Regions from separate parts of the Acinetobacter sp. CAU_H_78 genome, predicted to be linked through region 2. Evidence: predicted binding sites of a transcription regulator. Region 2 holds the regulator's gene; the other holds the start of a gene.
The links. The regulator PhoB, encoded in region 2, activates phosphate uptake and scavenging genes when phosphate is short. The targets are predictions, from matches to a motif close to TGTCATNAANCTGTCATAA.

Region 1 (16,523 bases), 960 kb from region 2:
TGGGCGAACAGCTTACGTGCTGAAATGGCAGATCAGGGTATTCAGGTATCCGTGATTTTCCCGGGCTTTATTAAAACCAATGTGTCTTTTAATGCCTTAAATGGGGAAGGCAAACCTCAGGCCAAGCAGGATGAAGCGATTGAAAATGGCCTGGAACCGGCTGATTTTGCCCGTCAGACTGTAGAAGCATTGAAACGTGGCGAAGAATATATCGTGGTGGGTGGCTCTAAAGAAAAACTAGGTGTTTTAGTTTCACGTCTATCGCCAAAAGTGTTGTATAAGATGATTCGCAAAACGAAAGTGAAATAATCTGCCTGGAACATCAAGCTGGTTGTTATCGGTTACAGGTTTATTGCTCCATAGAAATAGACCTGTAATCTGAAAATAATGTGCTCATCTTTATGATTTATCTATTTTAAGCTTTCTGATCTTGCCCAAGGAATTCATTTATTTCTCCTATCTCTTTTGCCCATCTCCCATTTTCACAACATAAAACTGCATAAAAGTAGCAAAACCGTCTTCAGTATTCAGTTTTAATAAAAATGATATAAAAGATTGAGATGGGAGCATTTGCCATGAAAACGCCGGTACCGGATTATTTGAATCATGTGCTTTCTGCTTGCCATGATAATAAAAAAGGCGCGCTGGCGGATTATATTCCTGAACTCGCGTCGGTTAATCCTGACAAGCTCGGACTTGCACTATCGACAGTAGATGGAACCATCTATTCTGCCGGGGATGATGACGTTGAATTTACCATGCAGTCTCTTTCCAAGCCTTTTGCCTATGCGCTAGCAATCAAGGAACTAGGGCTAAAACAGGTACTGGAAAAAGTGGGTGTAGAACCTTCGGGAGAGGCCTTTAACCAGATTTCGTTGGAAAAAGAACGCAATATTCCAAAAAACCCGATGATTAATTCTGGTGCGATTACCACGCATTCTCTGATTCCTGCCAAGAAAACAGTATCACGTGCTGAACAGTTACGCCGTTTTTTAAGTGGACTGGCTGGACGTGAATTGTCCTTTGATGAGCAGGTGTATAACTCCGAGATTAAAACGGCTTTTCGGAATATGTCGATTGGCTACATGTTACGTACTGTCGGTGTGCTGGATGAAGATCCCAAAGAAATCGTGCATGGCTATATCAAGCAGTGCGCAATTAAGGTCACAGTCAAAGATCTGGCAGTGATCACCAGTATCTTGGCCAATGGTGGTGTGCATCCCAAGACAGGAAAACGGCTGCTGGATCGGGCTTTAGTCCGGCAATTACTCAGTGTGATGCTAACCTGCGGTATGTACGATGCTGCAGGTGACTGGCTGACCACAGTCGGTATTCCGGCCAAGAGTGGTGTGGCAGGTGGCATTATTGGAGTACTGCCAGGGCAAGTGGGGATTGCGGTCTTTTCACCGAAAATCGATGAGCATGGTAATAGTGTACGTGGGGTCAGAATCTTTGAAAATCTGTCGCACGATATGGGGCTGCACCTTATGGAAGGTACGCCGTCAGCACAGACCATTCTGCAAAGCCGTTATACGGTGGGTAAAAAGAATAACGTCGTGGTTTATGAACTGCGTGGAGTGCTGCAATTTACTGAGTCTGAAATGCTGCTACGAATCTTGCAGGATGAACCGGAAGGTAAAAGTACCATTATCCTCGATTTAACCAATCTCACTCTGATGCATGATGTCGGTGCCCGAATGCTGTTTGAAGGCGTGGATCGCTTAAAACAGGATGGGCATAAAGTATTGATTATAGACTCAGAAGGTTTGCTGGATAAAGATCAATTAAAGGGTAGAAAAAGAGTCGTGGTGACGGAGGAGTTGGAGAAGTTTTTGGAGAGATTTAAATAAAGGAATGGAATCCCCCTCTTGCGAAGTAATGCCTCTCACCTTTTACAAAGGGGGACTTCCCTCGAATTTAATGACAGCATAAAATTCGCGTAGTTCCTCCCTTTCTTAAAGGGAGGTTAGGAGGGATTAAACTAATTTAATAAGAATAATAATGAAACCCTACAATAAAAACTTAAAACAAGTATCACGCAATCTACGGAACAACATGACTGAAGCTGAAAAACTGCTCTGGTCTAGATTACGTGGAAAACAATCATTAGGTTTGCAATTCTACCGACAGAAACCGATTTTGAATTACATCGTAGATTTTTATTGCCCAGCAGTGAATCTGATGATTGAGTGCAATGGTGATCAACATTTTACTGAAAAGGGTTTGGACGCAGATCGAATAAGAGATGAAGCTTTGGCTCACTTGGGACTGAAGTATTAAGATTTGATAATAGAGAGGTGATAGGGAAGATTGATGGTATGGTGGAAATGATTTATCAGTATTGTTTGAATGATTCCTTAAGAGAATCCCCCTTTAGAAAAGGGGGAGACTACTCTCAAATTTAATGACAGCATAAAATCCGTGTAGTCCCTCCCTTTATAAAAGGGTGAGAAGCACCGCTTCGCAAGGGAGGGATTTTTAATTATTTAATATGCTCAGCAATATCGCTAAAGATCACACCTAAACCATATGCACCGGCATCTGGATATCCCAGACTTCGATCACCGACCGTACCGGCACGACCCATACGCGCCACGATGTCTTTGGTGGATTCTGCACCTTGAACTGCCGCTTGAGCACCTAGAACAAAGTTTTCTTTAAAAGTCTTGTCAGTATTGGCAGACCAAGAATCTGCACATGGAACCAGAGCATCAATCAGGGTTTTGTCACCAACGACTGCACCACGACCAAATGAACGTTCGCCTGTAATCTGAATGCCTTTGACTGCTGCTTGCAGCATGTCAGCAAAATCTGCCACAGTTAATGTGGTTTTGCCTTTAATGGATTTACTGGCTGCACGGAAAGCAGATCCCCAGATTGGACCTGAAGCGCCACCACAATGTTCCATGATGATCATGGAGCAGTTCAGCAGGAAATCATCCATCTGTTCAGCCTGAACCAGTTCATGCCACTGGCGTTTGAGTTGTTTAAAGCCTTTGGCAACACTCATACCGAAGTCGCCATCGCCTGCATGGGCATCCAGCTCACAGAAAGGCACTTCATTTTTAATGATACAGGCACTCATCACATCCACCACATAGCGCATGTTTTCAATGGTGAATTGTTCATTGGCAATCACAGCATGTTCAGGATGTGTTTCAACATCTGTATTTACTGTGCGTACAGCAGCTTGGTCTTTGGCAGCAAACTCAAATGGCAGTGCAGGTGAACCATCCATTTTAAATGCGGGGGTATTGGCTTCTGCATCCAGATAAGTTTTCAGTTCATCATCCACAGCTAGTAGCGAAACTGATGCACCTGCCATGTCGATACTGGTCATGTAGTTGCCGACAAAGGTACGGTAAATTTTGATGCCTTTACTTGCCAGATGTTCACATACATCATTATTGAACACATACAATTCTTGCAGTGGTGTTGTACCAAAGCCATTTACTAGAACTGCAACTTCAGTCAGGTTTGGACGATCCAGGAACAGGTCATCGACAATGCGCTGAGCTAGTTCTTTAGAAGGCAGAATCTTTTCACGACGGATCCCCGGTTCACCGTGGATACCGACGCCGTATTCCATTTCATCTTCAGCTAAAATGAACGTTGGTGTGCCTTTGGCTGGAACGGTACAAGAGGTAAAGGCAAAACCAAGGCTCATTACATTGTCTGCCGCTTTTTGTGCCAGTTCTTTAACACGTGCCAGCTCATAACCTTTAGAGGCAGCAGCACCGGCAATCTTATGCACGAAGATTGTACCAGCAACACCGCGACGACCAACTGTATATAGGCTGTCTTTTACTGCGATGTCATCTGCGACTTTTACGTAATCAACCTTGATGCCATCTTCAGTTGCTAATACAGCGGCATTTTGAAAATTCATCATATCGCCAGAATAGTTTTTGATGATCATCAACACGCCTTTGTCAGTCGCCACTTGCTGCAAGGCTTTATAAACCTGAATCTGTGAAGGTGAGGCAAACACGTCACCACATACGGCAGCGTCCAGCATGCCTTGACCGACAAAACCGGCATGAGCAGGTTCATGACCGCTACCCCCACCACTGATCAGCGCGACATTTTGGTGTTTTTCCTTTCGGGAAATGATTTTATAAGATTCATTAAATGCCAGTTCTGGATGTGCCAGGACAAAGCCTTTGCACATTTCGACAACGATGTTTTCAGCACCGTTCATGAGTTTCTTCATTGGAACACCAATAGTCATTGATTTGGGAGATAAATTTATTGGTCTATTATTCATGAAAGTGATGATTTTTGCAGACTTAAAAATGTAATAACGAACAATTTTGGAATGATGGGTTAGAAAAGGGGCGTATATTTGATAAATTAAATCCCTCCCAACCTCCCTTTGAAAAAGGGAGGAGCTGTCACGTAATTTATTTACATGGCGTCCCCCTCTTTGGAACAGAGGGGTTAAGGGAGATTCTAAAAAAAGAGAATAAAAATGAAACCTTACAATAAAAACTTAAAACAAGCCTCGCGTGACTTACGTAACAACCTGACCGATGCTGAAAAATTATTATGGTCACGACTTCGGAATAAGCAAATTTTAGGTTTGCAGTTTTATAGACAGAAACCAATTTTAAATTACATAGTGGACTTTTATTGCCCAGCAGCGAATTTGGTCATTGAATGTGATGGTAGTCAGCATTTTACAGATGGTGGTTTAGAGGCAGATCGGGTTCGTGATAAAGCCTTGGCTCAGCTAGGTTTAAAAGTATTGAGATTTGATAATAGGCAGGTGATGGGGCAGATTGATGATGTGGCAAATGTAATTTATAAATATTGTTTGAATGAACTTCCTAAAGAATCTCCCTAAATCCCCCTTTTATAAAGGGGGACTTCACGCGAATTTGATGGCGGTTATGGAATCACGTAGTTCCTCCCTTTTTCAAAGGGAGGTTAGGAGGGATTAAAAACTACTTTCATATATCTTTCTTGCTTCAGCGGCTTTATCTAATTTTCTATGAATTAATGATACTGTTGATAGAATATCTAAGGCATCTTGTTCATCAATATTCCATGTGATTTTGGGAGCATGAGCAGTCGTATTTCGAAAAGTTCCAAAGACACCTTTAAGTAAATTCATGAAACCCTTCTGCTCGCTCTCCTCACTTTCAGTGGTAAGTTTATTTAATGCTAAATAAGGGATTTTACCTTTATAAGAAAAGGCTTGATCAACAAGTTCTGCACCATCAGTAGTTAAATTTGTTTTAATTCTAATTTTTTCAGCAATACTTTTAGTAGCTTCAAAAACCGCATGAAAATAATTATCTACGAGTAGTTCTGCTCTACAGAAGGCTAAGACATCAGGATGTATTTTTCTATCTAATAAAGTTTTTCTTAAATTTTGTGCTCGTGCTTCAGCTTCATCAAAAGTTTGAACTTTGTCTGCTTGCTTGAGTTCGCCACTTTCAGTGAGTTCAAAACCTTCAAATGACAAAATATAATTCAATTCAGTTCGTATATTTTCAAACCATTCTTTTCTATGGATATGCCGTGAAGGACGCATAACATACTTAATAAAAGCTAAGACATTATTGGAGCAGCGATCTTCAGTTTGTTTTGAGTATAGAGCATCATATAAGCGTTTCCATTTTGTTGAATTTAATTGAAGATCTTTGATATTACATTCAGCCAGATACTTGGTAATTTCTGTTCCTGAAAGCCCATTATTAGTTTCACCTAAAGTTTTACAGATGCTTTCTAAGCTTCCAAGATCTAAACTTTTTATTATTGCCATTTGTCAATCTTAAATTTTTCATGGATTTAAGCATTCTAAATATTCATTTTATTTATAGCAATTTAATCCCTCCCAACCTCCCTTTAAAAAAGGGAGGAGCTGTCATGTAATAAATTTGATACGTGAAATCCCCCTCTTTGAAAAAGAGGGGTTAGGGGAGATTAAAAACAAAAAAATCCCCTCACTCGAGGGGATTTTTTATATTCGATAAGAATGGATTCTTCTCCCTTTATCAAAGGGGGATCGAGGGGGGATTAAACCACTGAATCATCCAGATTTGGCGCTAACCAGCGTTTCGCTTCATCCAGTGTCCAGCCTTTACGCTTCGCATAATCTTCCAGCTGATCGGCAGAAATTTTGCCCACGTTAAAGTATTCAGTTTCAGGGTTTGCATAGTAGAAACCGCTCACTGATGAAGGTGGCCACATTGCAAAGCTAGAAGTCAGGTAAGTACCCATCTTCTCAGTCGTACCTAACCAGTCAAACAATGGCGCTTTTTCAGAATGTTCAGGACAAGCAGGGTAGCCCGGCGCAGGACGGATGCCGACATACTTTTCTTTGATCAATTCATCATTGTCCAGAGTTTCGTCAGTCTGATAGCCCCAGAACTCTTTACGGATCCGCTGGTGCAGATGCTCTGCAAAGGCTTCCGCAAAACGGTCACCCAAGGCTTGAACCATAATCGCATTATAGTCATCACCTTTGGCTTTATATTCCTGAGATAACTCTTCCGCACCGAAGATCGAAACAGTAAAGCCACCCAGATAATCCTGAGCTACATCTTTAGGCGCAATAAAATCAGCCAATGAGTAGTTCGCTTTACCAGTGACTTTGTCAGACTGCTGACGTAGGTGCTCGAAGGTATGCGTTACGTTACCAGCTTCATCCGTCACAGCAACCGTATCTGAACCGGTACGATTTGCAGGGTAGATGCTGAACGTTGCACGTGCATCGAAACGTTTATTGTCGATAATGTCTTTCAACATTGCTTGTGCTTGTGCATACAGATCACGTGCTGCTTCACCAACGACTTCATCTTCAAGGATTTTCGGGAATTTACCCGCAAGGCTCCAAGAGATAAAGAACGGTGTCCAGTCAAAGTATTCCACTAAGGTTTCTAAAGGATAGTTGGTGAAAGTCTGTGAACCGATGAAGTTTGGTTTAAATGGCGCATTCTTGTCGAAGTCGATTTTGAAACCATTTTCAACCGATTCAGCATAAGACAGTTTCGCTGCTTTCGGCTGTTTGTTGGCAAGACGGGTACGGATTTTTTCATAATCCGCTGCATAGTCTGCTGCCAGTTTTGGCTTCATCTCGGCAGAAAGCAATTGAGTCGCTACACCTACAGCACGAGAGGCATCAGCTGTGTAGTACACGCCATCATTCTGGTATTGAGGGGCAATCTTCACAGCCGTATGTGCCTTAGAAGTCGTCGCACCACCAATCATCAATGGAATGTTAAAGCCTTTACGCTGCATTTCTTTGGCAACGAATACCATTTCATCCAGAGAAGGGGTGATCAGACCAGACAAACCGATGATGTCAACTTTCTCATCAATCGCAGTTTGCAGAATCTTTTCACATGGCACCATGACACCAAGATCGACCACGTCATAACCGTTACAGCCCAGTACCACACCAACGATATTCTTACCGATGTCATGTACGTCGCCTTTTACGGTGGCCATCAGGATTTTACCTTTGGCTTCACCTTGGGTTTTTTCCGCTTCAATGTACGGGTTCAACCAGGCCACGGCCTGTTTCATCACACGTGCAGATTTCACCACCTGTGGCAGGAACATTTTACCGGCACCGAACAAGTCACCGACCACATTCATACCGGCCATCAATGGACCTTCGATTACGTCGAGTGGACGAACGGCTTTCAGGCGAGCTTCTTCAGTATCCTGATCGATATAAGTGGTGATACCTTTAACCAGCGCATATTCAAGACGCTTTTCAACCGGGTCATTACGCCATTCCAGGTTTTCTTCAGCTTTTTGCGCGCCGCCTTGACCACGATATTTCTCAGCAATTTCAAGCAATTTTTCAGTTGCTTCGTTGCCACTTTCACCCTGGTTACGGTTCAGAATCACATCTTCAACCGCATCTTTCAGCTCTTTGTCGATGTCATCATAAATCGCCAATTGACCGGCATTCACGATACCCATGGTTAAACCTTGCTGGATACCGTAGTACAGGAATACCGCATGGATCGCTTCACGCACCGGTTCATTGCCACGGAATGAGAAGGATACGTTCGAGATACCACCAGAGATCATCGCATTTGGCAGGTTCTGTTTAATCCAGCCAGTAGCTTCAATGAAATCTACAGCATAGTTGTTGTGTTCTTCGATACCGGTTGCTACCGCGAACACGTTCGGGTCAAAGATGATGTCTTCAGACGGGAAGCCTACTTCATTCACCAACACGTCATAAGAACGCTTACAAATTTGTTTTTTACGTTCAGCAGTATCGGCCTGACCATTCTCATCGAATGCCATCACAATCACCGCTGCACCGTACTGACGGCAGAGGCGGGCACGTTCTACAAACTCGTCATAACCTTCTTTGAGGGAAATCGAGTTAACAACCGCTTTACCTTGGACGCATTTCAGACCAGCTTCAATGATTTCCCATTTTGATGAGTCAATCATGATTGGCACGCGTGAAATATCAGGTTCAGATGCCACCAGATTCAGGAAGTGCACCATCGCGCCTTCCGAATCAAGCATGCCTTCATCCATGTTAATGTCGATGATCTGTGCACCGGCTTCAACCTGTTGACGGGCAACATCTAGCGCTTCGGCGAAGTTTTCTTCTTTGATCAGACGCAGGAATTTTTTCGAACCGGTAACGTTAGTACGTTCACCGACGTTCACGAACAATGAATCTTTGGTAATGTTAAATGGTTCCAAACCACTTAAACGACATGCAGGCTCAATTTCTGGCACTTGACGTGGGGCAATACCTTCAACTGCTTGAGCAATGGCACGGATGTGATCAGGCGTCGTACCACAACAACCACCAGTAATATTGATCAGACCACTTTCTGCAAATTCTTTAATGAATGCTGCGGTCTCTTCCGGAGTTTCATCATAACCACCGAAGGCATTTGGTAAGCCTGCGTTAGGATGGGCGGACACAAAAGTATCAGCCACGTCAGATACAGTTTTTACGTGTGGGCGCATGGCATCTGCACCTAGGGCACAGTTAAAACCAATCGAAATTGGTTCTGCATGACGCATTGAGTTCCAGAACGCTTCTGCAGTTTGACCAGTCAGGGTACGACCAGACGCATCGGTAATCGTACCAGAAATCATAATTGGCAATTCAGTGCCTAGTTCTTTAAATACTTCCTTCACTGCAAAGATCGCAGCTTTGGCGTTTAAAGTATCGAATACGGTTTCGATCAGGATGATATCGACACCGCCTTCAATCAAGGCCTTGGTTGATTCGATGTAATTCACTTTCAATTCGTCAAAAGTGATATTACGGAAGGCAGGGTCATTTACATTTGGTGAAATCGACGTAGTACGTGATGTCGGACCAATTACACCTGCCACAAAACGTGGTTTTTCAGGCGTTGAATATTTTGCACAGGCTTCTTTAGCCAGACGTGCTGCTTCACGGTTGATTTCCGGAACCAGATCTTCCATGTGATAATCAGACATTGAAACACGGGTGCCGTTAAAGGTATTGGTTTCAATAATATCGGCACCAGCTTCAAGATAAGCTTCGTGAATGCCTTGAATAATCTGTGGCTGAGTCAGCACAAGTAAGTCGTTATTGCCTTTAAGGTCGTATGCCCAATCAGCAAAACGCTCACCACGATAATCGGCTTCTTCCAATTTATGGCGTTGGATCATGGTACCCATCGCACCATCGATAATTAAAATTCTCTTGGCAAGAAGTTCTTTTAGGGTGGCAAGTGTGGACATTCAAACTTTCTCAGTAAGCATCAAAAACGGCAATAATCTTAACAGATTAGTGCGCAGTTTTCTGTAACGCTTATACAGAATGCTGGATATGCTTGATATGAAAATTTGATAAAGAAACTCAAGCCGGTATAGAAAGCTGAAAACAGATGGAAATCTGGAAATTAAAGTTCTTGATAAAAGCGTGCGACTGGAAAATAAAATGTAAGCAGCTTTCATCAGAGTGTCATATAACAAAGCTAATCTTTAATCAAATATGACAGGCTCGGAAATATGACAGCCGGGTAGGAATGACCAGATATATTGCAAAACATGAATAAAGCCGGGCGATTCAAGCGTTTTATTTTTAATAAATAATTGATTATATTTGTATATTTTTAAAATTTAGAGCATGTGGTTACAGGATAAACGGCAACGAGAAAGTCTAAAAAACTGGTTTATATGACAGCACTTTGTCATATAATTGTCACAATTTAACTGAACAATATGGGGATTCTTGAATCCTCTATTCCTGCTTGCATGAATTCTAATCAAACTCCCTTAGGTTCAGCACAACAGTCGCCTTCTGATAAGCCGGCCAATGTTCATGTGCCAACACCGAAATTTTTTATGCCGGTGTTTCTGACTCTAATTATCTCCACGCTGATCTATATCGGCTTCCAATTGACTTCAGATTTAGCTCATGTCCCACCGATCGGTCTGTATTCAATGATTCTTTTAGGCACGGCGTTATTCATTGCGCTGGGCTTTGAATTCGTCAACGGTTTCCACGACACGGCCAATGCGGTTGCGACCGTGATTTATACCAATGCATTGTCTGCACCGGTTGCAGTCATGTGGGCAGGTTTTTGTAATTTCCTCGGGGTAATGGTGGCCAGTGGTGCTGTTGCATACGGAATCATTGCATTATTGCCTGTCGAGCTGATTATGAATGTCGGCACAGGTGCCGGTTTCGCTATGGTCTTTGCCATGCTGATCGCTGCGATTCTCTGGAATCTGGGTACCTGGTTCCTTGGTATTCCCGCTTCAAGTTCACATACCCTGATCGGTTCGATTCTGGGGGTAGGTATCATGAACTACCTGCTGAATTCTGGTGGTGGTGCTTCTGGTGTGGATATGGAACAGGTGCTGAAAGTTGGTAAAGCATTGCTGTTTTCACCTCTGATCGGTTTTGCTTTTGCTGGGGTACTATTTCTGCTGGTGAAAAAGATCTTCAGAAAGCAGCTTGAACTGTTTAAGTCACCTGAAGGCAACAAGCCACCACCACCGCTGATTCGTGCCATTCTGATCTTTACCTGTACTGGTGTAAGCTTCGCGCATGGTTCAAACGATGGTCAAAAAGGTATGGGCCTGATCATGCTGATCCTGATCGGCTGTGTACCTTTGGCATATTCATTAAACAAAAATCTGGATGCAGCTCATATCCAGTCTTTTGGCCAGTTGTCTGCGCAAACGGCTGATGCGATTTATCCGCAGCATGAAGATATTCCGGACGAAAAAGCACGTGCCATCATTACCACATACATTCAAACCAAAGAATTGAATGCTGAGGTTATTCCTGCACTGGCAAGTCTGACCGATCATTTGGGTGATAAAGTTGGTAGCTACAGCAACATCAAGGATGTTCCAGAAGCACAAGTTTCAGAATTCCGTAATGACATGTACCTGAGCACCACAGCGTTTAAACGTCTGGATAAAGCACAAGCTTTACCGGCAATGAGCGAGGTTCAGGAACAAACCGTTGATGAGTATCGCGACAATCTGGATTCATTCCTGCAATACATTCCGACCTGGGTAAAAGTGGCAACAGCTTTGGCACTTGGTCTGGGAACGATGGTCGGCTGGAAACGAATTGTCGTGACTGTGGGTGAGCGGATCGGTAAAGAACATATGACTTATGGTCAGGGCATGTCTGCTGAATTGGTAGCGATGTCGACCATTGCCGCTGCGGATGGTTTCGGTATGCCAGTCTCTACGACTCACGTTCTAAACTCTGCAGTTGCAGGTACCATGGTGGCGAACAAGTCTGGCCTAAACTTTAAGATGGTGAAATCGATCCTATCGGCTTGGGTGTTTACACTACCTGCAACGATCTGTTTATCTGGTGGTTTGTACTGGATTCTTCTGAAAGTTTTCTAAGAAGATTCGATGTAAAAAACGCTGCTGATGCAGCGTTTTTTTATGGGTGCTAGAAAAGTTTTAGCCTTAAGAAATAGCGATTTTCTTTCTGAAAATAAGAGACTTTTTATTATCTCATGGCTTTTAGAAATATAAGGGATGATGCTCCCTCTCCCTATGGGATGAGTAGCATTGCTGCGCAAGGGGGGGAGGGTAATCAGAAGGCTAAAAGTATTTTCAATAGAAGGATTAATAGCTAATTTCAACTAAATGTAAAAAATGAGTATTTCTTAGTCTTACTTTTGAAAGATGAGAAGTGCACTTCGCAAGGTAACAAAAATCTTTTGTTAGGCTGATGATATGTCCCTATATCACAGCCTAACGGCGACATCCATGTCGCCTGACCAATAAAATTGATTTCATCTTTATTTCAGAAAAAATTACTTCTTCAACTTACCCAACAATCCTTTCGGCAGTTTATCCATTGCAAAACCATATAACGCAGCAAAAGGCAGAGCAGTACGTGCCAGATAAGCCACACGCCATAAACCGCCATGATTCGCGCCAGACATCATTAACTCAAGTGGATGATTAAGTTGTACATCAGGATTGGCCACAGATTCTGGATTACGCAGGTCGTGAATCCAGAGCGCAGCCATAATCGCATTGGTGGTTTCAGGGGAAAACGCTTCCACATCAAACAGGCTGGCACCATTAAAGGCAGCTTTCAGCAGTGGATTTTTGGTCACTGAATAAGTCGTTGTTGAAGGAGCGATATTGATGCTCACTTGCTGCCCGTTGGCACGAGCCAATGTTGCACGCCATTGCTGGATGCGTTTAGCCAGTGCATAGTTTGGACCTTGCTCAACGACCAGACAGTCGCAAACACCATAGGACTTGTCGCCAACCTTAAACAGATCCTGCTCATTCTTCTGGAAAAAATGCTTGCGTGAAATCAGTGAAATGCCTTTGGTTAACGTACTTTCCAGTTTTGACAGCTGTTGGTATTTGCTTTGTGAAGCCTGAACCACTTCTTCAGGAACTGCGTACACATCCGTTGGCGTGCACATATACATCAGGCTAGTATTGGCTTTCTGCTCACTGACATATTTCATAATGGCATCCATCGCCATGGAAACACGTACGTGCTTTTCACCATCCAGATAAGCAATCGCCGCGAGATCCAGATCCTGCTTGAACTGAATCAGCCATTGGACAATTTCAGGAATCTGGGTGAGCAGGTTAGCCCCCAGTTTTTCTTTTAAAACTTCTAGGGACGTATCAGCAGGAAGCGCTTCAGCTGATGGTGCATATAAATTGGCGTTGCCTTGACTCACTGTATCTAGAATTTTGCCCCAGACACGCGTATTTGGCAGATCGATCGCGACGATATTGGCTTTCCATTTCGACAACCAAGTCAGTGGACCTGCTTCAGAAGCGGCTCCAAATAGAACAGTGGTACGATCGGATAGGTCAAACCATTCCGGATGGGCAATACATTCACGCAAGGCATTGACATGACTCGGTTCGACGATACCACGATCTTCCCAAGATTGAATCTGATCTAGTAGTTCTTGTCCTTGCAGTTTTTTGCCATGATAAGGCACATACCATTCTGGGGCTTTTTCAGACTGGCCTTTCAGCTGGAAGGTATTCAGGTTCTGCGCAGGCAAGGACATCACATCTTTCAGTAGATGCTTCTGACCATCACGATAAAACTCAAAACTGGCATGTGCAGTTTCTAGACCTTGCTTGGCAATACTTAGTGCTGCACCTGCGGAGCGTAATCCATCTTCAACCAGATGTTTAAAGTGTACTGGATATTGCTTACGCCAGTTCTTTTCCTGTTGTGCTGCAGTAGCATGTACAGGATCGACTGCGCCTAAGGCTTCAGAAATAATGTTACGGCCGATTTTCGATGTGCTTGGTTTTTGTTGTGAAGCAGAAATGGGAAATTGAAGACCGTCTAGGGAAGTGGACATGCAAAATATCTCGCAACTTACAGCAATTAATATACAGATGTATACATTATCGCTGCTAAGTTGCTTCCTGGGTTGGCATTAAATTCCAGTCTTGGGTCTTAATTTATTACGAGATGTTTCAAATAAAAAGGAAGCTTGAAGCTTCATTTTTATTAACGGGTTAAAAATTAATTCGCTGTGCTTTTGATCAGTTCTTCCAGCATGAAAGCGGTATTGTCCAAACCCGCACCAGTGATGTACCAGGCATCAGCATTCACATAGATCACTTTTTTCTCTGCCAAGGCTTTGGCATTTTTTAGGGCAGGGTGTTTTTGAATATTATCCTGAGCGGTGTATTTCTGGGTATTCACCGCACCACGATCCAGTACGATGATGTAATCTGGATTCTTCTCAACGGCTGCTGTAATACGCTGAACATTTTTCTCAGCTGCTTTCAATGCTTCTGGAGAGCCGACTTCTGGACGGGGTGCATCAGACTGTTCAGATGGATCCAATACCGGTTTAAAACCTGCTAATTCATAAACAAAGCCAAAACGGTCATTTTCTGCATGTGGCATAAAATTTTCACCGACTGCAAACAGCATCAGTGCAGTTTTGCCTTCAGTCTGCTTTTTCAGTTGTTGCTGCAGCGTTGCGATTTTACCGAGCTTTTCAGTAGCAATTTTCTCTTTACCAAATGCACGAGCCAAGACATGGGCACGTTCCGTCAGATTGGCAATATATTGGCTAGTATCTGGAGAAAGATCTAAAGTCGGAGCAATACCTTTAACAGCCTCTGCTTTGGAAGCCGATCGACCACCGACAATAATCAGATCAGGTTTCGCAGCTTTTAATACATTGAGATCTGGTTCGAACAAGGATCCAGCTTTGGTAAATTTGTCCTGCTGATACTTGCTTAAAACACCTGCGAAACTTGCAGAAGGTACCAGTTGTGCTTCGAGTCCCAATGCATTCAAGGTATCCAATGCAGACAGGTCATACACTGCGATCTTTTTTGGCGCTTTTTTAAGTTGAATATTTTGGTTTTTATAGTCGAAAGTGACCTGTGCAGAAACTGTAAAGGAAGTTGTCAGTCCTAATATTGTGGCAAGTGCTAAAGTCTTAAATTTCATGTTTATTCCTCTAAATTCGCGACAAGATTAGCATAATTTTTGGAAATGAAAATCATTTTCATATGTGAATTATTAAAAAAAGGGATAATTGCTATCCCTTAATCACTCAAAACTTTAGAAAGGGATTTGGGTTAGTTTATTCAGGAAATGCGGAATAAGTCGTGGTTCTAGAATAATCGTCATCACCACACCATACGCTGCACCCCAAAGATGGGCACTGTGATTGATATTGCTGTTGCCGCGCTTGCCAGACCAGATACTATAGGCCACATATAAAACAGCAAAAATAATCGCAGGTACGGGAATAAAGAACACGAAAATCAGTTTCCATGGTTCAAACAGAATGTAAGCGAACAGAACCGCGGATACTGCACCGGAAGCACCTAAGCTGGCCCAGCGTGGATTATTTTTATTTTGCAGATAACTTGGCAGAATCGCAGCAATCAGACCACCCAGATAAAACAATACAAAGCCCAGATCGTACAGGTACTGGCGGTAAAAGCTCTCAATAATGCTGCCAAAGAAAAACAGCGTGATCATATTGAACAGTAGATGGGTACCATCGGCATGAATAAAACCATGCGCAATAAAGCGGTCATATTGACCACGTTGAATGGCAGGCGGCCAGAAGATCAGGCGGTTCATCACCTGTTCTTTGGAAAAGGCAATAAAAGAAACAATACAGGTGATCAGAATAATAGTGACAGTATGATTAAAAGGTAAATCAAGCATATAAGTAATTCTGGTTCTATCTATTTGACAATGATCATGCCATTAAAACAAATCTAAAGTGCGACTTTTATAATAAATCCGACAATTTTGGTTGAATTTTTATAATTACCCCGCATCTTCAGTTAAAATAGCAGCTTCAGCTTGAGGAAATTATTGTTATGTCGACTGAGAACAGCAACACTCCGGTTGCAGAAGAAATTCCAAATCTTTTGATTACACCGACAGCACAAGAGTATTTAAAGGATCTATTGGACAAACAGAATACACCAGGTATTGGCGTACGTGTGTTTGTAGAAAATCCGGGTACACCGCGCGCTGAATGTTGCATGGCTTATAGTGCACCTGATGAGGTTGTACCTACAGACTATAAGCAGGAATATCCAGATTTTCCGGCCTATATTGACTCTCCGTCAATTCCATACTTGCTAGATGCAGTTATTGACTACAATAAAGACCGTTTTGGTGGTCAGCTGACTTTCCGTGCACCAAACTCTAAAGTGCCACGTGTCGGTCCTGATGCCTCTGTAGAAGAACGTATTACCTATGTGCTTCAGTCAGAAATTAACCCGGGTCTTGCAGGTCATGGTGGTAACTGTGCACTGGTCGAAGTGGTTGAAGATCCTGAGCATGGCTTAACTGCGGTTCTTAAATTTGGTGGTGGTTGCCAGGGTTGTTCAGCAATTGATGTGACTTTAAAACAAGGCGTTGAAACGACCTTGAAACAGCACATTCCTGAGTTGGCACGTGTCGTTGACCAGACTGACCATACCCAAGCTGAAGGTGCTTATTTCAAATAAGTCTCTAATAAAATTTAGCTTGTAAGAAATACCTCGAATGATCGGGGTATTTTTTTATTCAAATTTAATAATGA
Region 2 (16,523 bases):
GCGACCAGTTCGTTATAGCTCTTGTTTATAATGTCGTTGTTGACATGGTTCAGGTTGATCTGAAACTTGGTGGTTTCCGCAAAAAATGCATTCAGGCCCAGACTGTGAATATCAACCGTTTGATCGGCTAAATTTTTGTCACGATCAATGGTGTCGTAGCGATAGAAGGCCTGGTAAGACTTTGGCCACCAGTCGTCATAACGGCCCTGATTACGGAAGCCTTTGACAAACTGCTCACCGAAGTTCCAGAACAAGGTGCCTGTATGCGACTCACTTTCACGCTTATAGGTCTGTGCAGTTTGTGAAATGTAGGTATCATCTTCACCTTGCACATATTCATAGGTCACACCGAATGGATGGTGGTTATAGTAAATATCGAAGCCTTTACGCAGCACATCGCCTTTACCAGCAAAGGCCGCACTGGTGCCATCAATTTCAAATAGATTGCTCTTACCTTGATACCAGGACAGACCAAAACTCAGTTCACGCAGCCATGAGTTATATTCTGCAGGCAAGGTATAACACAGACGTCCAATAAAGTTTTTGTCATCATTGTCATCCGATTTATTGGCACCATTACCATTCACCAGACCAAAGGCATAGCTGATCATTGGCGAGCGATAGTTATATCCATAGTCCACGGTTGGTAAGGCATCCCCACGCACAATCAGACCGACTTCACGCAGTGCCAGTCCATAACCGAGGCCCGGCAAACTGAACAAGGCATTATTAATAGTGGGCTTCAAATCTTCAGTGGCCTGAACTTCTTGGCCAAATGGCAATAGTTGCTGACCTAATGTGACGCTCAAGCGCCCTGTGTCGGCACTTAAGGTTGGCAATACGTGATAAGTCAGTTGCGCATCCAATAAATTCAGATAACTGTTATTGGTTCCTGTCTGTGGAGAAGTACCAAAACGCAGGTTGAAGTCCAGGTTTTTGCCTTCTTCATAGTCTTTATACAGGTTGCCAATAAAACCAATTTGGACTGCACCTAAATCAAACGAAGAGTGGCGGTCTTGAACTGCCATCCCGGTATTGGTACCCGTAGGTGGAGTGCGCTGTGCTTCATCGATATAAGAGGCTTTGGCTTGTACCACCCCGTTAATCAATAACTGACGTGTTGATAATGCCGTTTTGGTATCGCGGTCACGTTGTACCTGATATTTATAGTTTTCCAGATCGCTTTGCAGACCTTGCAACTCGGCACGTGTCACAAAGCTTTGGTCATCGTCAGTGTCAGCTTCTGTAGCCAGCTCAATCTCATCAGCAGTAGTGGCTTCTGTAACGGCTTCGTTCTGATTCTGAATCTGCGCCAACTGGGTTTTTAATTGTTTTAATGACTGCTCGAGTTGACTGACCTGTTGTTGTAACTGACCTACCTCCGCATCTGCATGCGTTAAGCCAATACTCGCGCTCAGCAGAGTCAGTACCGTTGCCCCTTGTTTAAAATATTGCTTCATACAATCGACACACCTACAGTTTTGCCAGTGAAACGTCAGTCGATTTGATCAGCACAATCACCTGACTTCCTACCTGCAAATCCAGCTCTTCTACAGAACGTGTCGTAATTACTGAAGTGAAAATACCTGAAGCAGTCACCACATCGACTTCAGAAACCACATCACCTTTTACAATTTCCTGAATAGTACCTTTTAACTGGTTACGCACATTAATAGATTGAATTGTCATTATTAATCCCTGTTGTTTTGGTTGGAATTAATATGCATGATTTTTAATATGCAGAAAAATAATATAAATAGATTTTTATATATTATTTTATAAAATCTAAAAATATTATTTTAAATCCAGTTAATCTGATAATTTAAATATTCTTTGTTTTTAATCACGATATTTTCATATTGCCAATCCAGAATATTTTGACTGGCCAGATTCTTTATTTCTTTATTAATAGTTTGGCGTGAAGCAGAGAGTAAATCTGCTAAATCATGCTGGGAAATTTTGAGCTTAATTTCAGTTCCCAGAGGATGAGATCGACCGTACTGAATCGAAAGGTCATGCAAAACCTTACACACTTTTTGATGTAAATTAGCGACTTGCAGGAATTTAACCTGCTGGATCAGATATTGCATCCGATGGCTGAGAATATTTAAAGCATCCTGCTTTAAGTGATTGTTATCATTTATTTCTTCTATAAATATATGCTGTGGAATTTGCAGGACTTTAACCTGATTAAAAGCATAATAATCATAATCAATCACTTGTGTATTGAGGCACGGAAGCAGGTTAATCAGATGCTTTTCCGAGAAATAATTAAAGGCATGAAAACGACCCGACGGGCTTAAATATCCAATCTGTATAATCCCATCAAGTAATATATATAAAGCAGTATGGCAGTTTTCTTTATTTAAAATTAAATCGCCTTTTTGATATTTTCGAATCGTTGAACATTTTAAAATATAATCCAGTTTATCCTCAGAGATATTTTTAAATATATTTTTTAATATGTCGTAATTTACATTATTTTTTGCAGTATGAATTTGCATAAAATGATCCACCCTATATTTTATTTAAATATTAGATGGATCATTAATGACTGGCGAATCATTTATTCTTGATTATTTAGCTATTTATATGCAAAGTTTCCAATTCAATAAGAATTACTTATGAAACTTTTTCATAAATACCGTCTTCACTGTTATAGCGGAAATTGCTGATATCCTGCTTGACATCTTTACGCAGTTCACGGCTTGGACGGCCATCCACACCGACTGGCACATCACCCTCTAAAGTCACACGGCGTACTACACGGTGCTGGTCACCATAATCATTAATCGCACGGTGTTGTGTCGCACGGTTATCCCAGATTGCCACATCACCTGCACTCCAGCGCCAGCTGACAATATTTTCCAGCTTCTCCACATAACGTTGGAACAAGTCGAATAAACGGCGTGATTCACTTGAGCTATAACCGACAAAGCTCTTAAAGAAATGGCCCAATAACAAGGTTTTTTCACCTGTTTCAGGATGAACGCGTACTAATGGATGTTCAGTTTCGTATTCAGTTGAATTGAAATAATTTTTATATTTTTCCAAAGCTTCTTTTGGCACACTGACTTTTGCAGCATAGTCAAAGTTGTTGCTGTGAATTGCACGTAAGCTATCCGCCAGTGTTTTCAGTTCTTCAGGTAAATCATTGTAGGCAGCGGTTGTATTTGCCCATACGGTATTTCCGCCTACTGCAGGCGCAACCACACTACGCAGGATAGAAGCTTTTGGATAGGCATCAATAAAACTGATGTCCGTATGCCAGCTGTCTGCACGTGCACCGCGTGAATCAATTTCTAGAATATGTGCAGAGCCATCTTTTACCGGTACAGTCGGGTGATTCAACGGTGTGCCTAAACGTGCTGCAAAGGCTTCTTGGGCGACATCATCCAGATGTTGCTGATCTTTAAAGAAGATCGCTTTATGCTGCAATAATGCCTGATTGATTTCATTCACCACTTCATCAGCCAAATCTGCTGACAATTTTACGCCCTGGATTTCAGCGCCAATACGGCCACCAATTGGTTGAACCTGGATGTGTTTGTATTCATAAGCCATGATCATTTCCTCTATCTATAATTATGTCGACCTTCGGTCTGTGAAATCATCATGCCGAATCGGCTTATCTAACGCTGTCAATTTATTGACATTCTTATGCACCATTTTTGATTTATAAAATACTTTAGCTGCTTAAGTTTTCGGGCATAAAAAAACCCGCTTACGCGGGCTTTGATCAGAGTGTTTTAAGCTGACTTTTTCTTCTGCTTGCCGAGGCGGGTAGCTAAAGCCGTGACTTTCTGATAGCCAGTTGGCATGAGGCGCTGAATTAAATCAATCGCTTTGGCATCATTTCCAATTAGCAGACGGCGTTTGTCTTTTTGTACCGCATCCAGTATTTGACGGGCTGCTTCTTCTGGTGGGCAACGCAGCAGCTTATTAAAATTCTGTGCAGATTTTTCCGGATGCATTCCCAGACTACGGATACTGTCATTCATTTTCGCTGCAATGGCGATATTGGTGCGGATTCCGCCTGGGTGTACACAGAGTGCGCTTACGCCGCAGTTTTCCATATCCAGTTCCTGACGCAAGGATTCGGTAAAACCACGCACAGCGAATTTAGTGGCATTATAAGCAGACTGAGTTGGCTGGGCAGTTAAACCGAACAGGCTGGAAATATTGATGACATGACCATCACCGGTTTTCTTGATTAAAGGCAGGAATTCTTTGGTACCATAGACCACGCCCCAGAAGTTAATGCCTACGATCCATTCCAGCTCTTCATAGCTGGCGCCTTCTACGGTAGAACCGAGTGCCACGCCAGCATTATTAAAGATCATATTCACGCTGCCATGATCTTTCTCGACCTCAGCGGCCCAAGCGTGCATTTCTTCCAGATTAGCCACATTGACCTTTTTGGTTGTGACACGAACATCAGTACCTTTCAGCAGCTCAACGGTTTTAGCCAGACCCTGTTCATTCACATCGCTTAAAGCTAAATGACAGCCCTGCTTTGCTAAAAGCACCGCAAGTTGCTGGCCGATACCTGAACCTGCACCTGTGATGGCCGCGACTTTATTATTAAAATTTTTCATTGAATTTCCTTGATTAAAACACTGCCCTTCCATGACAGCCTGTTTTTCTGTCGCATAGGGATACAGCACACCGTTTCAATATAGTTTTGACAATCCATATTGTCAATAATTCCAGCATGTCTCTACGGGCCAATTTTCAGGTTTGAATTTCAGCATAGGTCAAAGCCGGATTTATTGATAAGATACTTAAAATCTCAAGCACATGAGTCTATGGTCTTTATGACGGATGCAGTAAATTCAGGACAAAAACTAGCAAGTAAAAGTAAAGAACGCCAGTTTAAAGGACTTTCTATGGCTGAGCGTCAGCAGGCACGTCGTGAAAAGCTGATTGAGGCCGGGATCGAGGCTTATGGTCGTCATGGTTTCTTTTCAGTCACAGTAAAGGATATCTGTAACGAAGCCAAACTGACTGAACGTTATTTTTATGAATCCTTTAAGAAAAGCGAACATCTGTTCCAGACTATTTTCCTCAAGCTGATTGACCAGTTACAGCAAAATGTCATGCAGGCGATGATGCAGGCTTCTTCTGATCCAAAGAAAATGATCGAAGCCGGTCTGACTGCCTTGCTAGCGACCTTACGTGACAATCCGGGTATGGCACGAATTATTTATATCGATGCGATGCTGGTTCAGGAACTGCATAATCAGGCCACGATTCATGAAACCATGGGCCGTTTCGACCGTATGATTCAGGCCTTTGTCATGCTAATGATGCCGAACCTGAATCGTTCTGAAAGAGAGATTTCCCTGGTCTCGACCGGACTCAATGGTTATGTTACCCAGATTGCCATTCGTTGGGTCATGAGCGGCTTTAAGCAGTCTTTGGAAGAAATTCTGTCTTCCTGTAGCTTGGTATTCTTTGCTTTACTAGATACTTTGGGTACAGAAAAACCGGCGGATCCGGTTAGATAATTTTTAAATCAGGATAAGGTCTATGTAGATCTAGCTTTCAGTGATTTATAGAATTTTGAATTAAGACCCTCTTATAAAATAACAGCTTAAATTGTGACAAATCTTTGCGAAAGGCCACGGAACTACCTATTCTGCAATGATACTGTCATAATTAATCTTTGTAATAAGCCTGTCATAAATATAAAACGGTCCACCGTTTGCATGAAATAGGGTATTGCGCTGTGAAAGATGACTACATTCTTATTGTTGATGATGAACTGCCGATTCGTGAAATGATCCATACTGCTCTGGATATGGCGGGCTTTCAATGTTTACAGGCAGAAGATGCCAAGCAGGCTCATCAAATGATTGTGGACCAGCGTCCAGCATTGATTTTGCTGGACTGGATGATGCCTGGCGGCGTGAGTGGTGTCGATCTCTGTCGTCGTCTAAAACGTGATGAAAACCTGTCCGAAATTCCGGTCATCATGCTGACCGCGCGTGGTGAAGAAGATCATAAAGTTCAAGGACTGGATGCCGGTGCCGATGACTATATGACTAAGCCTTTTTCGACCCGTGAGCTGGTTTCACGCATTAAAGCCGTACTACGTCGCTCCAACGCCCTCAGCGGTGAAAAATCTATTGATGCTAATGGATTGGTATTAGATCCGGTCAGTCAGCGCGTGAATTTTGGCAGTACTATTCTGGACATGGGACCGACTGAGTATCGTCTCTTGGCATTTTTCATGACCCATCCGGAACGTGCTTATACCCGTGCGCAATTGCTGGATCAGGTCTGGGGCGGCAACGTCTATATTGAAGACCGGACCATTGATGTGCATATCCGTCGTCTGCGCAAGGTGCTTGAACCTTATGGCGCTGACCGCTATGTACAAACTGTACGTGGCACCGGTTACCGTTTCTCGACCCGTACCGATGTTGCACTGGGTTAATTGTTTTTAGGTAAATCTTGTTTTATGTATGAGCCCTATCCTGTTCCCGAACTGTCACACGAGCACAAAAGACTCCGTTACAGCAGCTTATGGGATTTTGCCAAGCAAGATTTGCGTTTACTTCTTCTCTTCCTAGTGATTGCCAGTTGTATTGGCCTAGGCATTGGCTATTTCTGGATCTGTATCGTTCTGGCCTTTGTTGCCTTCTTTGGCACACAGTTGCGTTCACTCTACCTGGTCAATGAATGGATCTCGAACCGTCCCTATGATGTACCGCCAAATATTAACGGGATCTGGGGCGCTTTACTGTTCAATGTCTATCGCGCCCAGCGTCAGGAACGTGTCGTTCAGGCTGAAATGGTTGAGCTGATTGACCGTGCACAATCCTCGCTAGTCGCCCTACAAGAAGCTGTAGTGCTGATTGATGAAAACCAGCAGATTGAATGGTGGAATCCGGCTGCAGAACGGTTACTAGGGATTGGTCAGGAAGATCGCAGCCGCAATATCCTGAGTTTGCTCCGCCAACCGAGTTTTATTGACTACTATCATCATATTGATGATGCGCCCGATGGCCTTAAAATGAAGTCTTCGATATTCGAAGATCATTACGTACAGATTAAAATGACCCGCTTTGGCGGTGAAAGCCGTTTACTGGTCGCCTATGATGTGACCCGGATGCATAATCTGGAACAGATGCGTAAGGACTTTGTCGATAATATTTCGCATGAGCTGCGTACACCTTTGACCGTGCTCAGCGGCTATATCGAAACCTTTACCAATCAGGAAGATATTAGCCCACGCTGGAAACGCGCCTTTGACCAGATGCAATCCCAGACCCGTCGCATGAATGCACTGGTGAATGACCTGTTGCTGCTATCCCGTCTGGAAAATGACAAGAATATTGCCAAGAACCAGATTATTGATATGCCGAATCTGATGAACCAGCTGTTTGATGATGCGCAAGCCTATAACGTGGATTATGGCCATACCCTAAATCTGGATATTGACAGTCACTGTGACCTGATTGGCTCAGATATGGAAATTGCCAGTGCCTTCAGTAACCTGATTACCAATGCCATCAAGTACACGCCTAAAGGTGGAACCGTCACCATGGGCTGGCATGATGATGGTGAATCGGCCTATTTTGTCGTAGAAGATACTGGAATTGGCATTGATCCTAAACACTTACCTCGCTTGACTGAACGTTTTTACCGGGTTGATTCTGACCGTAGTCGCCGTACTGGTGGTACAGGTTTGGGACTGGCGATTGTGAAGCATGTACTGATGCAACATCGGGCCCAGCTCGAAATTGATTCCCGTGAAAATCAGGGCTCCACCTTTAAGGTGATTTTCCCTAAAGAACGCCTCAGTTTCCCAGACTGATGCAAAAATAAAAAAAGGTGCAAGTCGCACCTTTTCTTTTTTAGCGAAGGCTTTAAGACTTTAATGCCTGCTCTTTGGATAAGGCCCGGAAATAAGCCGCTCGATGCGAGATCCGTTCCAGATAGGCTTGAATCGCCGGATAGCTTTTACCGGTACGGCTTTGCATGGCTTCAAGCGGAAAGCTCATCTGGATATCAGCAAAACTGAAACGACCGGCAAAATATTCATGCTGGCTTAAATGATCTTCCAGAAACTGGATATGGTCTTTTAAACGGCTTTGCACAAACTGCTTCTTCACCCCTTCACAAATTGTTTTAGCAACCGGACGTACCAGAAATGGCACTTGCTCAGGAACTTTGGTCATCACCAGTTGCATCACCAGTAAAGGCATCAAAGACCCTTCTGCATAATGCATCCAGTAGCGGTATTGCGCCTTGTTCTCGGCACTGATCGGCTGAAACTGATGGGTCGAATCATAGGTTTCTTGGAGATACTCCAGAATGGCGGCAGACTCAGCCAGTACCAGATTCTGATCTTCCAGAACCGGGGCTTTACCCAGAGGATGAACCTGTTTCAAAGCAGGCGGAGCAGAATAGTTAGGCAGGCGTTTGTAATACTTGATCTCATAATCAAGTTCCAGCTCTTCCAAGGCCCACATGATTCGAAATGATCTTGATTGTTCGAGATGATGTAAAACACGCATATTAGACTCATGATTTTATTGTTATTACTGCGTGAGCATAGCAAAAAGTCTGGCTCTAACTAAAGAGTTTATCAGTCTACTTACATTTTCCCTACCGGATATAACGTACCCTCTTTTAGCTTAAATCAGGTTAGTGCGGATCTCCAGACTACGTAACAGGGTTTTGGTCACCGGGGTTTTGGCACAAATCTCCAGAATTTTCTGCTGCAAAGCCGAATCATGAGTAATATCGAAACTTAAGCGTCGTTCAATCCATTCCTGTCCTTCTTTATTGGCAAAGAATTCTGCTTCAACCTGAAAGTCGCCCAGTTCAATGTCCTTATGCTTGGCATACATGCGCAACGTAATCATGGTGCAAGAGATCAGACTGCCTAAAAGCAGATCATAAGGTGCAGGACCTGCATCCTGCCCGCCGAAGGATTCAGGTTTATCGGTCAGATAATGATGTTGACCATGACTGATTTCTCCCTGCCACGGTATGGTTAAGCTCTGTATTTTGGCAATTGCGATACGGGCCATACTGATCCTTTGTTCTTATAGTTATATGAAAGATTTATCGAGAAACACGCATATGTTCTGGAAATGCCGGTGCTTCCATGCGCGGCCCATCATAGCTTGGAATGGTGCCAAAACGCGGGTGCCCCATCATCCACTGTTCACGGGCCAGCTTCAGTTCTTCCACATCACGACCAACCAGATTCCACCACAATAAAATAAGGCTTTCAAACGGCTCTCCACCAATCAGCAAAACTCGTCCACGCGCATGAATTTCAACATCCACATGCTGTAATCCAGGCTCAAGAATCACCATATTATCTTCGGTCAGTTCATGCCCATTAATACTTGCCAGACCCTCAAGGGCCATAAAGCCATATTCAAATCTTGGATCTAAACTCAAATGGGCACGGGTACTTTCAGCAGCAAACAGATCCACACCCAAAAGTTCGGTATGCACTTTAACCGGGGATTGTGTATTTAGGAATTCCCCGACCAGGACCGTACATTGAATGCCTTGTTCTTCGATCACAGGTAATTCCGGATAATGATCAAATGCGGGAGCCATATTGATCTTGTCATCAGGCAGGGCGATCCAGAGCTGTGCTGCATGCATCTTGGTTTCAGTTTCCGGTGAAACCTCTGTATGCGAAATGCCATAGCCTGAAGTCATCAGATTAACCTGTTTCGGCCGGATCAATTGCCGGTTACCCAGACTGTCACTGTGCATCATGGTGCCTTCAATCATCCAGGTAAAAGTTTGCAGGCCAATATGCGGATGCGGTCCGATATCCAGACCATCTCCCTGAGGAAACTGAGTAGGACCGGCATGATCCAGAAAACACCAGGCGCCAATCATGCGTTTATGCCGACTCGGCAAGGCGCGTTTAATGACAGTTCCCTGCCCGATTTCTGCACGCCGTAAAGGAACTTCCTGTATGAACTGATTGATATACTTTTCACAATCATCTGAATTTGACAGTTCAATATCATTATTATTCGACATGGTTGAGCTGACCTCGGCAAGTTCATTCTGGCTGTATGCTGCATCAAGACATCTTTCCCTGATCATCACAAGATGTCTACCTCATACAACAATGTACCGCGTCTACCCGCAAAATCTATCTTTGGAAATATTTCGATACGTATAAAATGTGCTACTCATCAGAACAGTTCAAATACTTAAAGGCTTCAGTCTTTCAAATCCTGTAATCAAGATCTTGGTGATGAATCATATAATCATTCAAGTAACCAGCATTATCTCGTTTAAATCAACTTATTCATCATGCTCATGTTTCACGTGAAACGCTCATTTTTATTGATATAAACTTTTAAAATCAGCAATCTATAAAAATGTGATCCGTCTAGTTTTATGTTCACAAAACAAAAATTTTGTTACGTTTTCTTTTTAAAAATCGTGCTACCCCCTGATTCTAGGGAGATTGTTTTTTACTCATTTGGTCCATAATAGGACCCAATAAAAATAAGATTGGATCAGGACATGTCATCCTCGAATGAAAATATATATTCAACGGCGAATATGTCTTTTCAAAACTCGACCACGGATAGATCATTAAAGTTGGCCGAATGTGATCTGCAAAATCGCCAGTTAATTGAAGATGCGCTTGCACATCGCGCTGCACCTATTCCTGCGCAATTCCAGCAGTACTTTTATAATTATCTTTATGTGCATCGTCATCAAAATCTTCGCCAGATTAATTACATGGCGCAGATCGCCTTTTTGCTGTATTTCTTTGCCGATATTTTTATTATTCCTGACATGTTTTTCCTGTCTGGCCTGATCCGGGTATCACTGGTCATTGCTGTCATGTTTTGCTGCTATTACCTGTTTAAGCATCAAAAGAATATCCGGGTTCTGGACATGATTTTGCCTGTGGGCACGACTGTGGCTGCAGCGACCTGGATTGGCCTGCTCCTGCTGTCGAGTAGCCCGCATGTGTCAACTTATATCTATGCCTCTGCGATCTTTGTTTTAATTACCAATCTCTGTGTACAGACCGAGTTTAAGGGTGCACTGTATTGTTCTATTTTTATCGCCCTGTTTATCATGATTGGAGTGACTCATCTCATGAGTCTATCGCAGGCCTTTATTTTTACCGTTGTGTTCACGCCTCTCTGGGCATTTAGTATTTATATTAACTGGAATAATATCATCAACATACGGCGTTCTTTTCTACGCACTTTGCTGGATGAATGGAATTATCAAACCTTAAAGAATCTTGCCCATACTGATGATCTGACGCAGTTATTTAACCGACGTCATTTTGTGGATATGGCTGAACGTTCAATCCATCAATGGCCGAAGCCTGCCAGCACCTGTCTATTGATGTTTGATGTCGATTATTTCAAGAGAATCAATGACAACTATGGTCATGATGTGGGTGACCGGGTGCTACAACTGATTGCTGAAATTACCCGTAAAGAAATGCGCTCTAGCGATGTACTGGCACGTTTTGGTGGAGAAGAATTTATTGCCTTGCTGGAAGATACCCAGCTACAGGACTGCCTGATGATTGCAGAACGGATTCGCTGTTCGATTCAAAAGCAGGTGATGCACATCAATCCCGACCAGAAAATCCAGTTCACGATCTCTATTGGTATTGCTGAACTTGAATCTCCGCAACAGGAACTTGAAGACCTGATTAAGCATGCAGATATTGCGCTTTACGAAGCTAAGAAAGCGGGAAGAAACCGGATTAGGGTCTATCATCCTAATATGCTGCAACCGACTAAACCGCTCTCTCCAAATCCCTGGAATGTATTTAAACCTTTGAATAAACAGGAGCAGTCTGGCGCTCATCATAAAGCGAAACAGTCTTGGTCTGCTTTGTAAGCTGATAGCAAAACCAAGATTGTTAGACAAGAATTTAAGAATTAGGCCTAAATCTGTTTGTGATGCTTTTCAAATAACCCCTAAAAGAATAGAATATTTTTCATACAAATATAAATATTCATCTTATTCATTTCTTTGGATTTAATGTGGGAAGGCGATATGCCAGATAAATATGAAGAAGAAGCTCGCCTCCTGCTTCAGGATGCCCTTCAAGATCCTCTTGTTCGTATTCCTGGGTCTTTAAAACCTGCCTACTTTAACCATCAGAAACAGCTCACCCTAAAATACCTGTTGCAGGTGAATCTATTTGCACAGGTAGCATATGCCTCCTACACCCTTGCCGATATTCTGGTACTGAATGACATTATGAATTTACTCATTCTGACCAAGTTAGGCTATACCTTGGTGATCGTGCTGATTACCATCTGGATGTATCATTTTTACCGGAATTTGCCTATATTTGACCTGCTGTTGCCGACCTCGATTATCGGGGCAAGTGCGATCTGGTTTTTTAATCTGAATCAGTCTGAAAGTCCGCATACGCTCATTTATCAATATGCTTCACTGGTCTTTATTGTCTTGGCCAATTTATGTGTGCAGATCCGCTTCTGGCCTAGCCTGATTAATTCTGGTCTGATTACACTGGTAATTTATATTGGTGTGTATTTCAATACCCAAGCTGATCTGTATCAGATGTTCTTGTTTTCCCTGATCTATATGCCGGTATTGACCTTCAGTTTATATATCAGCTGGAGTTCTACACTAAAATCCCGTTTAGTATTCCTGCAACATACCCTGAATGAATATCATCGTCAGACCTTTGAAAATCTCGCCCATACTGATTCGCTGACAGGCCTGAATAATAGACGCTGTTTTGAATATCTGGTGCAACAGCTGATCCAAAAGAATCTCAAACAGCCTGCTCCAATCAGTTTGCTGGTCTTTGATGTCGATCACTTTAAACAGATCAATGACCGTTATGGGCATGATGTTGGAGATCAGGTATTGCAGATGATTGCACAGACTACACGCAATGAAATGCGACGCCATGATGTGCTGGCACGGTATGGGGGTGAAGAATTTATCGCATGCCTGCCTGAAACTTCACTAGATGATGCACTCAAAATTGCCGAGCGTTTAAGACACAAAATCGAGAATATTATGGTCAATCTGGAACATGGGCATCGTCTCGATTTCACCGTTTCAATTGGTGCAGCCATTCTGGAAAGTAGTGAAACGGATTTAATGGCGCTGATTAAACAGGCTGATATTGCCCTGTATCAGGCTAAAGCCAATGGTCGGAACCGAGTCGAGTGTTATGATCCTGAACTTGACCAAGGTTTGCTTGGAGAACTTCAAAACTGGCAGGTTAAACCGGCTTAAATGTCATTTGAAAAATAATAAAAAAGAGCGCCTAAGCGCTCTTTTTTATAGGTAATTTTCGTTAGAAAATTACTCCCATTCAATTGTTGCTGGTGGCTTAGATGAAACGTCATACACCACACGAGAAACTTCAGCAATTTCGTTCATGATACGTGTAGAAATACGGTCAACCAAGTCATATGGGAGATGTGCAAATCGAGCTGTCATGAAGTCGATGGTTTCAACTGCACGAAGTGCGATCACCCATGCATAACGACGGCCATCACCGACCACACCCACAGATTTCACTGGTTGGAATACGGCAAAGGCTTGAGCAGTTTTGTCGTACCAACCGCTTGCGCGAAGCTCTTGCATGAAGATGTCATCAGCAAGACGAAGAATATCTGCATATTCTTTTTTCACTTCACCCAGAATACGAACACCAAGGCCTGGGCCTGGGAACGGATGACGATAAATCATGCTGTGTGGCAAGCCTAGAGTTGTACCCAATTTACGTACTTCATCTTTAAACAGGTCACGCAATGGTTCAACCAGGTCAAATGCCAAGTCTTCTGGCAAGCCACCTACGTTATGGTGCGACTTGATGACATGTGCCTTGCCTTGTTTACTGGCAGCAGATTCAATCACGTCTGGATAAATCGTACCTTGTGCAAGGAAGGTTACGCCATCGAGCTTACGTGCTTCTTCAGCAAAAACTTCGATGAATTCACGACCGATGATTTTACGTTTTTTCTCTGGATCAACTTCACCAGCCAATGCAGAAAGGAAACGGTCTTCAGCATCAGCACGGATCACGCGAATCCCCATGTTGTCTGCAAACATCTGCATTACTTGATCGCCTTCGTTCAAACGAAGCAGACCGTTGTCTACAAATACACAAGTCAACTGATCGCCAATTGCTTTGTGTAGAAGCGCAGCCACAACTGATGAATCCACACCACCTGAAAGACCTAACAATACTTTTTCATTGCCAATCTGTTCACGAAGCTGTTCTACACGCAGGTCAATAATATGTTCTGGTGTCCACAGACCACGACAACCACAAATCTGGTGTACGAAGTTAGACAGTAATTCTGCACCTTTCGAAGTATGTGTCACTTCAGGGTGGAACTGGATTCCATAGAAACGGCGAGTTTCATCAGACACCATGGCAATCGGGCAGCTTGGTGTGCTTGCAGTCACCTGGAAGCCTTCTGGAATACGTGCAACCTTGTCACCATGACTCATCCAGACATGCAGCTGGTTTTCACGGTCTTGCAGCTGACCAATCAGCTGGTCACGTACCACGATATCCACTTCTGCATAACCGAACTCATGTACAGTACCTGGCTCAACTTTACCGCCAAGCTGTTCACACATGGTTTGCAAGCCATAACAGATACCCAGTACAGGTACACCTAACTCAAATACCACTTGCGGCGCACGCGGGCTGCCTTCCAGGTGAACACTTTCAGGTCCACCAGACAAGATGATACCGTTTGGATTAAATGCGCGAATGTCTTCTTCAGACATGTCATAGGCATACATTTCAGAATATACACCAGCTTCACGGACACGACGTGCGATGAGCTGACTATATTGAGAACCGAAATCCAGAATCAGGATACGATCTTCAGTAATTTGAGTATTGGTAGTCATGACAAACAACTATGAAAGGCAAACGAAAGATAAGCGCCGTATTCTAGCATTTTTATTAGGCTTAAGCACACTATTCCCATCAGCATAATAATTAAGCAGTTTATTTTTTAGATGGAATAACGCTTTCGATTCAGCAGAAGAGTCTTCCCTTCTCTCCCCAGAATTCAATATATTTACGCTATTTGGATTTCAACCATTTTAAGATCGGCAAGTTAAGTAGCTATTGAAAGTTTATTTCATCTATCTCTATCACGGTCTTCACTGGGATAGCGTTTAGGGGTAAACATGGGAGCCACCTTTTGATTTTTATTTTAATGACATTTTCATGCTAAGCCTGTTTTATAGGAATTCATCGCCAATTTGTAAGATAAATTTTTAATTCACCCCTCAGGGATGAGCGGGCAATTATTTTCCTTTTCGGTACTGACTTTCATGCCCCAGACTGTTAGGATTTGATCACCTTTTCGCTTGTTTTTTCCCTATGGAACTGCTTGATTTTATCCTCCACGTTGATGATCACCTGCTCGAATTCATTACCAATTACGGCATCTGGATTTATGGCATTCTTTTCCTGATTATTTTTGTTGAAACGGGACTGGTGGTGATGCCGTTCCTGCCGGGAGACAGTTTGCTATTTGCTTCAGGTGCGCTGGCGGCTTCAACGGGTGCTATGGATCCATGGGTACTGATTCCACTACTGTTCACTGCGGCAGTGCTGGGCGACACCTTGAATTATCATATTGGTAAATACATTGGGCCACGTGTATTTGAAATTGAATCACGTTTTATTAATAAAAAACATTTGCTGGCTACCCAGCAGTTCTTTGTCAAACACGGCGGCAAAACCATTATTTTTGCCCGTTTCATTCCTTTTGCACGTACCTTTGCACCTTTTGTTGCCGGTGCGGGAAGTATGAATTATAAATATTTCCTGACCTACAATATGATCGGCGGCTTTCTCTGGATCAGTTCATTTGTGATCCTGGGTTATCTGTTTGGCAACATGCCAATCGTCAAAGACAACTTCACTCATCTGATTTTCGGCATCATTATTTTAAGTGTCATGCCAGGTGTGATTGGCTTTATTCAGCAGAAACTCAAGAAAAATAAAATCGCCTGAAAGCCTAGAATTATTGATTGAAAATTTATTCCAGCCAATTAATCAACAAGGGCACCAGACAAAGCAGTAAAAACAGAGTCGACCCTTTATAAATCAGGTCGGCTTTTCTTTTTGCCGACTCTCCCGCCAGAATCGCTTGTCCGAAGATCATCCAGAACAACGCAACCAGCAAGGCAATCCCAATAAAAATCGCAAAGACCAGAACAAAGTTATTCGGACTTTCCCAAGTGGAGAGCGGCAAGATTCCGGTCGCCAGAAGCGCTGCTTTGGGATTTTTTAGGGTTTCCTTAAACATCTGCCAGGGACGGATCTGAGGATGACTCTGATTATATTGTTCCAGTTGCCGCGCCTTGAATAAATGGAAGGTCATCCAGCCCACACCGATTGCACTCAGCACATGCACCAGTTCCTGAAAACTCGGCCAGATTGGTGAAAACAGATGAACCAGCAGAGCCCACCCATTGATCGCATATAAATACCCCACCAGAATGACGGGAATATACAG

Region 1: a site for PhoB is predicted at 10,162-10,180, ahead of AC4MCD_RS10575 (inorganic phosphate transporter). Genes of this name have one in related genera too.

The regions. Positions count from the first base shown of each region.
Region 1 is NZ_CM178652.1:2,201,246-2,217,768, reverse strand. It holds gene AC4MCD_RS10610 (SDR family oxidoreductase) at 1-309, shown strand, start outside; gene AC4MCD_RS10605 (glutaminase) at 576-1,850, shown strand; partial or broken gene AC4MCD_RS10600 (endonuclease domain-containing protein) at 2,002-2,405, shown strand; gene dhaK (dihydroxyacetone kinase subunit DhaK) at 2,483-4,213, opposite strand; gene AC4MCD_RS10590 (endonuclease domain-containing protein) at 4,472-4,846, shown strand; gene AC4MCD_RS10585 (TIGR02391 family protein) at 4,940-5,770, opposite strand; gene metH (methionine synthase) at 6,025-9,711, opposite strand; gene AC4MCD_RS10575 (inorganic phosphate transporter) at 10,228-11,847, shown strand; gene AC4MCD_RS10570 (hypothetical protein) at 12,267-13,808, opposite strand; gene AC4MCD_RS10565 (ABC transporter substrate-binding protein) at 13,976-14,920, opposite strand; gene AC4MCD_RS10560 (rhomboid family intramembrane serine protease) at 15,035-15,652, opposite strand; gene nfuA (Fe-S biogenesis protein NfuA) at 15,811-16,449, shown strand.
Region 2 is NZ_CM178652.1:140,096-156,618, reverse strand. It holds gene AC4MCD_RS00720 (hypothetical protein) at 1-1,460, opposite strand, end outside; gene AC4MCD_RS00715 (TOBE domain-containing protein) at 1,474-1,689, opposite strand; gene AC4MCD_RS00710 (Crp/Fnr family transcriptional regulator) at 1,800-2,504, opposite strand; gene AC4MCD_RS00705 (TauD/TfdA dioxygenase family protein) at 2,623-3,564, opposite strand; gene AC4MCD_RS00700 (SDR family NAD(P)-dependent oxidoreductase) at 3,750-4,598, opposite strand; gene AC4MCD_RS00695 (TetR/AcrR family transcriptional regulator) at 4,818-5,510, shown strand; gene phoB (phosphate regulon transcriptional regulator PhoB) at 5,732-6,442, shown strand; gene phoR (phosphate regulon sensor histidine kinase PhoR) at 6,467-7,825, shown strand; gene AC4MCD_RS00680 (glutathione S-transferase) at 7,878-8,528, opposite strand; gene AC4MCD_RS00675 (OsmC family protein) at 8,649-9,047, opposite strand; gene AC4MCD_RS00670 (pirin family protein) at 9,082-10,029, opposite strand; gene AC4MCD_RS00665 (GGDEF domain-containing protein) at 10,525-11,877, shown strand; gene AC4MCD_RS00660 (GGDEF domain-containing protein) at 12,037-13,260, shown strand; gene guaA (glutamine-hydrolyzing GMP synthase) at 13,330-14,898, opposite strand; gene AC4MCD_RS00650 (DedA family protein) at 15,380-16,018, shown strand; gene AC4MCD_RS00645 (threonine transporter RhtB) at 16,044-16,523, opposite strand, start outside.